Regions from separate parts of the Alishewanella sp. HL-SH06 genome, predicted to be linked through region 2. Evidence: predicted binding sites of a transcription regulator. Region 2 holds the regulator's gene; each other region holds the start of a gene.
What was found. The regulator FNR, encoded in region 2, switches genes on or off when oxygen is low (the NO sensors DNR and NnrR bind a similar motif). The targets are predictions, from matches to a motif close to TTGATCTAGATCAA.
Positions count from the first base shown of each region.

Region 1: the regulator FNR is predicted to act here: its motif matches at 1,194-1,207, upstream of ACUJFK_RS06850 (YdcH family protein).
Region 3: the regulator FNR is predicted to act here: its motif matches at 1,092-1,105, upstream of ACUJFK_RS12420 (cytochrome b562).
Region 4: the regulator FNR is predicted to act here: its motif matches at 1,299-1,312, upstream of nrdG (anaerobic ribonucleoside-triphosphate reductase activating protein).

Region 1 is NZ_CP199752.1:1,471,066-1,473,270, reverse strand. It holds gene ACUJFK_RS06860 (diguanylate cyclase) at 1-380, shown strand, start outside; gene ACUJFK_RS06855 (DsrE family protein) at 392-940, opposite strand; gene ACUJFK_RS06850 (YdcH family protein) at 1,276-1,527, shown strand; gene ACUJFK_RS06845 (AraC family transcriptional regulator) at 1,626-2,205, opposite strand, start outside.
Region 2 is NZ_CP199752.1:1,926,092-1,928,296, forward strand. It holds gene uspE (universal stress protein UspE) at 35-967, opposite strand; gene fnr (fumarate/nitrate reduction transcriptional regulator Fnr) at 1,065-1,769, opposite strand; gene ACUJFK_RS08915 (sulfite exporter TauE/SafE family protein) at 1,805-2,205, opposite strand, start outside.
Region 3 is NZ_CP199752.1:2,713,093-2,715,297, reverse strand. It holds gene ACUJFK_RS12425 (dipeptidase) at 1-832, opposite strand, end outside; gene ACUJFK_RS12420 (cytochrome b562) at 1,324-1,722, shown strand; gene ACUJFK_RS12415 (general stress protein CsbD) at 1,896-2,093, shown strand.
Region 4 is NZ_CP199752.1:1,770,618-1,772,822, forward strand. It holds gene nrdD (anaerobic ribonucleoside-triphosphate reductase) at 1-752, opposite strand, end outside; gene nrdG (anaerobic ribonucleoside-triphosphate reductase activating protein) at 766-1,218, opposite strand; gene ACUJFK_RS08180 (hypothetical protein) at 1,538-2,205, opposite strand, start outside.

The DNA of each region.
Region 1 (2,205 bases), 460 kb from region 2:
ACTTCTTTAAAAAAATTAACGATAAATTTGGCCATGCGGTAGGCGATAGCGCTATAAAAGCCGTGGCACAGTTGTTATCAAAACAATTACGTTGTAACGATATTATTGGCCGCATTGGTGGTGAAGAATATGCTGCACTACTTATCGATCTAGATGAGGCCACCGCACTCAAAATTAGCCAACGACTCTGTGAACAAGTTGAAAAACAACTACAATTTGTGGCAGATGCCAAAGTCGAACTGACCATCAGTATTGGTTTAGTGCATGTGGATACCTCACAACACGACTACGTGAGTGCGCTAAGAGCCGCAGATGAAGCGCTTTACAGCAGCAAGCGTGCTGGCAGAAATACCGTAACCCTCGGCGCAGTTGGGCTTTGACACCAAGAATTTTAGAATGGATTAATGGCAAAACCTTGCTGTTGCAATAGCACGTGAGCCGTCATCGCAGAAAGCGCCATATTCACACCGGGTAGCAAGTCAGCATTACTGATGCCATAAGCAGCAGCACTTTGTCCACAAAGGTAAAATTTGACTCCCTTTTCCTGTAGTTGTGCGATAGCAGTGGCGCTGCTATTTTTTAGTCCATCTTTATTGGCGGCATAAAATTTTGGGTTCGTCATCTCTAAAGAGGCACTGCCATGCACTACCACGGCCAGCTGAATATTTTCTAAAGGCACACCCGCTGCAACATGCATATTGATAAATCGAGCCGCACTTTCTATCGACCGATTTAGCTTGCCTGGTTCTGCCGCTTTAGCGACGTCGAAAGCCAGCTTAAATACCGTATTGGCGGGCAACGGCTCAGTTTGTTGCACGGGGGCTGTCGGCCCGAAATCGTTAAACACGGGGCCGGTTTTAAAATTGTCCAGCTGCGCAGCTAAGGCATTTTCAGTGCAAAGCAATAAGGGGATTAATAAAAGAAAACGGTGTATTTGCATGGGAGTGTCCAACGATTGTTTATAAAGACTATACCTAGCACCCGCGTAATCAACAAGCCTAAAGCACATCAGTTTAAGCCGTTGAGCGCCCAACATTGAGCAATTAGTCAAACGAAAAAACCGCTTTCAATGCGTTATCCAATACTTGTCAGAACCGTCTGCATCCAAAGTTCTATTAGCCCGGCGGTTAACTATTGAACGGTTTTTTTAAAATCAACATTTAAAGTCTGCCCCTGTGGTTTCAAACAACGCTGTGACCGAGATCAATAAACCTTATTTAATTTACGCCTATACTTATCAGTGTAAGACAATAATTAATCGCATAAGGAAATAATATGACGCTTGAAAAACATAGCTTTCTCAGTGAGTTTCCCGATCATCACCATACTATTCGCCATTTAAAGATGCACGATCGGCACTTTGCCAAGTTATTTGATGAATACAACGACTTAGATCACGAAGTATTTAGTCTTGAATCTGCCGGTATCCCTACTACGGATGACAATTTAGAGCAGAAAAAAATGCGCCGTGTTCAGCTTAAAGACTCGCTGCTTGCCATGGTAAAAAAAGAAGAAGCCGCGCAATAACACCAAGCCAAATAATCTTATTAACCACAGCTACGCTTAACAAAAAAGCGTCACTGTGGTTGTGCAGTTTTCGGCATCGCTAGCCGTTTACGCGGCGGCTAATTGGCTTTAGCGATATGGATAGGCGCTGCACCAAAGGTTTGTTTAAACACCCGGCTAAAGTGGCTTGGGTTATTAAAGCCTAACTGATAACACACTTGGCTTATCCGCTCGCCAGTTTGCAGTAACCGATAAGCCTGTTGTAAGCGCAATTGCTGCTGCCACTGCGCTGGGGTTACACCAAAAGCTAATTTAAACTGCTGATAAAATTTACTGCGGCTCATGCAGGCAATTTTGCATAACGTTTCAATTTGAATATCTTCGCTCAGATGTTGCTCAATATAGTTCAGCACATTACCCAGCGGTGTTGTTTGGTTGTTTTGCTTACAACTGGCCAACAGTAATTCGCGGCTTTGCTGCTGCAATAAACGGGTAATCAATTCGTTTAACGACAATTCAATTAAATAGTCACGGTGCTGCTCGTTTTCACTGAACAGCGTGATCATTTTTTCCAGTAACTGCTGCGTTTGCGAATTATGCTGGCCGTGTACCAGCTTCGGCACATAATGAAAAAAATCGCTATGGCTAATTTCTTGTTTGAAATTCAGCGCATCGGCCACGTTACGGATTTTATCGGTA
Region 2 (2,205 bases):
TACCCAACCTCGCGCCTTTACCAAAGTCTGATAATTAGCTTTTTTCAAGCGGACAAATAAAGTCAGCGGGTTTCATGGCTAATACATCGCAATCTAGGCGGTCGATGACATGTTCAGCGGTATTACCAATGATCGCCGCGGATAAGCCCGTACGCCCAATAGTGCCGATAATGACCATTTCGGCATCCAGCTTTTTGGCCAGTTTCGGGATCACGTCTTCGGGCATACCTTCTAACACATGACATTGATCTTTGCTGATTTGATGTTTTTCGGCCAGACTTAATATCGCATCTTTATGATGGCGGCGTAGGGTGTCATTGTATTCTTGTGGATTAAACTCGGGGATCTCAATCGCGATATTCACCGGGGTGCCGGGATAGGCATTGACTAAATGCACCTTAGCATCGAGTAATTGCGACATTTGTTGTGCTTTGTGGATCACCCGTTGATTTAATGACAGGTGATGTTCTTGCTCACTACCCGCATTAACGGCAGCAATGATATTGCCTTTAGCAGGCCAGGCATGATCTTTAACTAACAATACTGGGCAAGGACATTTACGCAAAATATGCCAATCGGTCGGCGTAAAAATCATCGATTTTAAAACATCATGATCATGCGTCCCTTTGATCACCAGATCATAATCATTATCTAAGACGGTTTTCACCACGGCTTCAAAGGGGCGATTGTGCCAAACCACGTGCAATTTGATGTTTAAACCCAAGGCGCTGGGTTGTTCTAATAAGGTTTTGACCCAAAGTTCGCGATCTTTAATCACCGACTGTTTCATCGATTCGCGTTCGTCACCCGATAACATGGTGGTCATCTCGTAAGAGAATTCATAAACACTAAGAAAAGCGGTCAGTTGACAGCCTTGCTTGCGGGCAAGTTCGATGGCTCTATCGAGCGCTTTTTGCTCATCAGCGCTCGGATCTAAAACCACTAACACATTATTATAAATAGACATTAAAGCTTCCCTCTTAAGTCAATAAGCTTATCTAAGTGTAGACCAAGATAAGCGATTAATAGGGATTTATGTTTGTGCTATATCAAGTTAAGGGGAGTTAACATTGGCCTGAAAGCGCGGTTAAGCTGGGGGCATCCAAAATGGTGATAAGCTTGCCATCAACTTGAATGATTTCATCTTTGTGCATTTTACTCAGCAAGCGGCTGATGGTTTCTACGGTCAAGCCCAAATAATTACCAATGTCGCTGCGGGTCATACTGAGCCGGAAAGCTTTTTCAGAAAAACCACGATTGCCATAACGAGAAGCCAAATGATTTAAAAAAGTTGCCAATTTTTGCTCTGCGGTTTTACGATTTAACAGCAACATCATTTGCTGATCAGATTGAATATCTTGGCTCATTAAACGCATCATTTGCTGGCGCAGTTTAGGTAATTGACTTAACAGATTTTCAAGGTTTTGATAGGGGATTTCACAAATCATACCGGTTTCTAAGGCTTCAGCATAGCTGGCATGTTTTTCAGTATTGATGGCGTCAAAACCAATGACATCGCCAGGTAAATGAAAGCCGGTGATTTGCTGCTCACCTTGTGAGGTGAGCGTGAAGGTTTTAAAAGAGCCCGTGCGGATGGCATATAGCGATTTAAGCTCGTTACCGCTTTCAAACAACATATCGCCTTTGTGCAAAGGGCGCTTTCGCTGAATAATATCATCAAGTTTGCTTATTTCTTGCTCACTGAGCGAAAACGGTAAACACAGCTGACTAAAACCGCAATCCTGACAATTTATAGCTGAACGTTGCATCACACACACCCTTTTACCCTTAATAGGGTAACAGCTTAAAAAACTAGTCTATGCAAAGCAAGCCATATCGTGTAAAAACCATAAACCGCTAACAGTAATGCCGCACTGTAACGAAACCATAGTTGGTTTTTTAGTTTGACTAGGCTATTAGCCGCGGAGCCAAATACCAGTAACGCAGGTAAGGTGCCGACGCCAAAAAGTAACATGATCAGTGCACCGCTACTGGCACTGCCGCTGGCTAAACTCCAACTAAGGGTTGAATAAACCAAACCACAAGGCAAAAAGCCCCATAACATGCCATAGCTTAGGGCTTTAACACTGCTATCAAGCGGTAATAAGCGCTTCGTATAAGGTTGGATAAAGCGCCACAAACCTTGCCCTGCGCGCTCTAAGCGCGTTAAACCAAACCAAAGCCGGGCAATATACAGCGCCATTG
Region 3 (2,205 bases), 790 kb from region 2:
TAACGAAGGATGAACCAAAGTTAATTTGGATCACGCCACCATTTTTGGCCAGCGCTTTTAACATATCGTCATCCATATTGCGCTCAAAGTCAGGTGTATAGCTGCGCAGTGACGAATGCGAGGCAATTACCGGTACTTTACTGATAGCCACGGCCTGATAAAAGGCATCATCTGATACGTGCGAAATATCAATCATCATACCGATATTGTTCATCGCCACTATCAGCTCTTTGCCAAATGGGCTTAAGCCTTGCCAGCGGCGACGGATGTCATAACTCGAGTCCGAAATATGATTACTTTCAGAGTGGGCGAGCGTGATGTAACGCACACCACGCTGGTAGAAATGCTGTAAATTTTCTAATTTACCTTCGATCGGCGTGCCATTTTCCATGCCCATGGCTAAAGAAATTTTGCCGCTGCCAAATTGTGCTAATACCTGCTGTGTGCTACTGGCCATGACAAATTTATCCGGGGCGCGTGCAACCAGGGCTTCCATACTATCAATCAGCTGATTGGCCAGTTGGTAACCTCCACCAGTGCGCTCGTAGGATGCGGGAATGTAAATAGACATAAAGGGAGCATTTAACCCCCCTTGTTTTGCCCGAGGGTAGTCAAATTCGCCGTTAGCCGTGGCAACTGACACATCTTCCCATTTTTTATGGAGTCGATAAGGAACATCGATATGGGTATCAACAATAATATATTGCTGCGCTACGCGATCGGCGGGGGTTAGCTCAGTTAAGGGTTTATTAGTGGTTTGCAAGGTTTGGGCACAGCTACTTAACAGCAAGGTGCTACAGAGTATGGCCATAGCACTTAATTGAAATTTCATTCGTTGTCTCTTATTGTTGGATACACCAAATTTCATCTCACCAGTTTTTTTGGCTGTCGACAAGCACTATCCGACCAATATGCCAATATCAGCGCTGATTGTAGTGTGTTATTGCGTTCAGTCTGCACGGGTTGGTCAGTGCTTTATGCGCGAATAAATTGCGCGAGTGAATTGTATTTAGCATGTCGCAGTTTGCTCACATCAACACGCCATGAATCATCCCTGAGGCTCGATTCCGGCCATCCATGGCTTTCAACGGTTGATTTAGAGCAAACAGGTCATGCTTAACTGACTGGCATTAAACCTACAAGCTTCTTTTTTCAAGCTCGCCCCGCAACCAGCGCGTGACACTGCTGTCAAGGCAGCTTTCCAAGGTTTGCGCTTAACGTTTCAAACGAACCCTCTGCTGCTGCACTGGGTGGCGGTGCAATCATGATTAGCCTGACAGAATAAGGTATACTGCAAAGTATTATCAGATTTGAGAGAATGTCATGATTAAAACAGCCCTATTAGCAATGTTGCTTGCGGTAAGCAGTCAGTCTTTACTGGCAAAAGAGCCGGTTAATTTAGAACGAACCATGAAAACCATGGGTTTTGCCCACAAACAAGCTTCTGAAGCGAGCACAACAGCAGAAGCCTTACCTTTTGTTGAAAAGTTACAGAAGCTGGTGCAGCAGGCTAAACAAGCGCCACTGCCCTCTGACAAAGCCGAAGTATACAACGAAGGCTTAGACAAGGTATTGGCCGAGTTGGCGCTGGCTAAAGCCGCGGTTACCGCAGATGACTTGCCTAAGTTAAAACAGCATTTACAGCAAATTGAACAATTAAAAAAGCAGTACCATAAAGAGCGCAAATTCAGTTTCTGGCAATTAATTTTTGGAAAATATTAAAGGCATCAAGATGCTGAAAGTGCTTTAGATTGATCTGATGTTTTAGTTGCAAAGGGTTAGTTTCAACGCGTTTGCTAGCCTCTGCTGAGCCACGGTTTGACAAAGTTCGCCTATACTTAACTTGACGCTGCCAGCACTTCTTGAGCGGCGTCATGATAAGCGAGGACGATGCGATGAGTTCAATCTTTGCCGAAAGCCAATGGAGCAGTGTGCGAGCACAGGTCAAATGTGAGTGGGATAAGATCAGTTATGCTGAGCTTGAACTGACCCGCAACAACCCTGAGTATCTCACAGCGTTAGTGCAAGAGCGCTACAATCTGGAAGAAGACGATGCCCGTCAACGGGTGCAAGCGTTCTTTGATAGTCTCTAACCACTTTTATTCACCCCAGTAGCAGCCTTTGCTACTGGGTTTTATTTTTTATCTAGCTTTTTTCAGACCACCTCATAAATGTATTTTTAAACTAATAATCAGACGGATACGG
Region 4 (2,205 bases), 160 kb from region 2:
AGTACGGTTTTTTCCCGCTCTTTATTAAACCAGCTTAAGAAAAACTGCTGCAAGGCTGACACTGATTGCCACTCTGGTTTAACAAAATCTGGAAACACAAAATTGCCAAACATGCTGTCAAAGTAGTGCTGATCGTACACCGAGATATTCCAGAATACGCTTTGGTAGCCACGGGCGGCAGCCGGCTGGTTTAACGCATACACCACATGCTGCAAATGGTTTTCGATTTGCTTGCGATGCGTTTGCAGGTAGTTGTCGCCGTAGTCTTTACGGGCAAAGTAATCAAAGTAGGTTAAAAACTCTACCGTAGCCACGGCGCCGGCAAACTGGCTGGATACGGCAAACACAAAGTTAACAAAGCAGCCGCAGAAGGACTCTAAATGCTTCGGCGCCTGTGATTCGCCGCCCAGTTTGGTTAAACCATCACGTAAAAACGGATACATGGTTACTGACACGCAATAGGGCTTTAAGCTGGTTTCGTCGTGCACATAAATTTCGTGATCGGTTATCTGGCGCAGGTATTCTGCTGCTAATTCTGCCCCAAACAGCTCGCTGATTTTATTGCTGACTAAAGCCCGGTTTACCTGAATAAACTGATCCTTCATCAGCTCGGCTTCCAGCGTAGCGATATTTTTCTGGGTTACGTTAGCATTGGCATCTAATTTTGAGCCATCGGCGGCATTAGTGGCATGCAGGTAGTTGTCGATAAAGCTGAGTTTTTGTTGTAGTTGCGAGAAATTAAGCGCTTGCATGGCAGATCCCTTTTTATGGTTTAACAAAGAAGTGGTTCAGGCGTGTATTGCTGCGTAAATCGGTGAAAATCTGGTTAGTGTGCGGGCTATCCAGGCCGCCGCGTTCAGACAGCCAGCGGCCGGTTTTAAGGTAGGTTAGCTGCTGTTTCAGCTCACTGCTGACATCGTCCAAGCCGGTATATAAACAGGTGCTAAGCCCGGCATGGCGGCTTAACTTGAGCAGTGATATCAAGGCTTCAGGCTGCCACTCACCGCCTAAAAACAATACGCAGCTGATCAGGTTTTTATAGCTGTCTAAGCGATGTTGCAGGTAAACCGGCGTCAACGGCGTACCCTGGTTAGCCTGCCAGCTATAGCTGCTATGGCAGCCTTTGCAGCCCAGCGTACAGCCAGCAATGGTAAAGGCCAGTGACACTTCGTTTGGCACTTCCTGAAAGGCGATTTGTTCATCGGTGAATCTAAGCATTAAATCCTCTATATAGTGTTTATTTTATTTTGATGCACTAGATATTGTGTTTTAGCTTAGCGTTAGCTGTCAGCAAAAGCTTGATCTGGATCATGTTTTAACGGAGCTGAAATTGCCATAGTCGCGCCAGAGCGCATCAAAGCTGAGCTTGTTACCCCATCGGGGGTAAGTTGCTTTGGCAAAAAGCCAGTATGGACAATGAAAAAACCGCCCACTGAAACCCAGGGGCGGTGCAGAGGAGCCAAAACAACATTGGCCAACGTGGAGCTATGAGAGAAGTGATTGGGCGCAATGATGCGTCCGCACAATACAGGGGCAATTACAACTGATAGCTAAGCATCAGCCAAACCTTAGTCGTGTCGACTGCCAGCGTATCTGCATTGTAATACGCCAGTTTTAACAGCGCCGAAAGTTGCTGATTAATGCTATAACCGGCGCTGGCGTTCCATTCATCGCCATATTTTTGGCTACCGAGGTCGCTGTCAAAACGATGATAAGCCAGGCTTAAGGCAACGTCGTTTAGCTTGGTTTTGGCTTCCAGCCAGTTATCACGCAGGCCGTTATCCGGCGTGTTTAAAAACATATCGGCAAAGCCGGAAAACGCATGCAGAGTCGCCAGCGGGGTTTGAAAAGCGCTTTGACCATCACCGGCTAAACGCTCCTGACCGGCTTGCAGCGTAACGCTATCCAGCGCCCAGTTCAGGCTGATACGGTGGTAGTGATGGCTAAAACTGAGCGGTGCATTATGCGCATCATCTTGCTTAGCCAAAGCTAACTGCCAGCTCAGTTTCGGGCCGCTGGTTAATTTACCCTGATAATCAACGCCATAAGTGCGGCTGCTGCGCACCGCCCAGGTGTCAAAATCAACATCATAAGCAAAACCTGCCAGCTGATGTGCCGGTGTCAGCTGCCATTGCAGCAAGGCGGTATTAAAGCTGCCGTGTTGATCGGCCGCCGCGCTTTTGGGGCCAAATACCCGGTTTACAT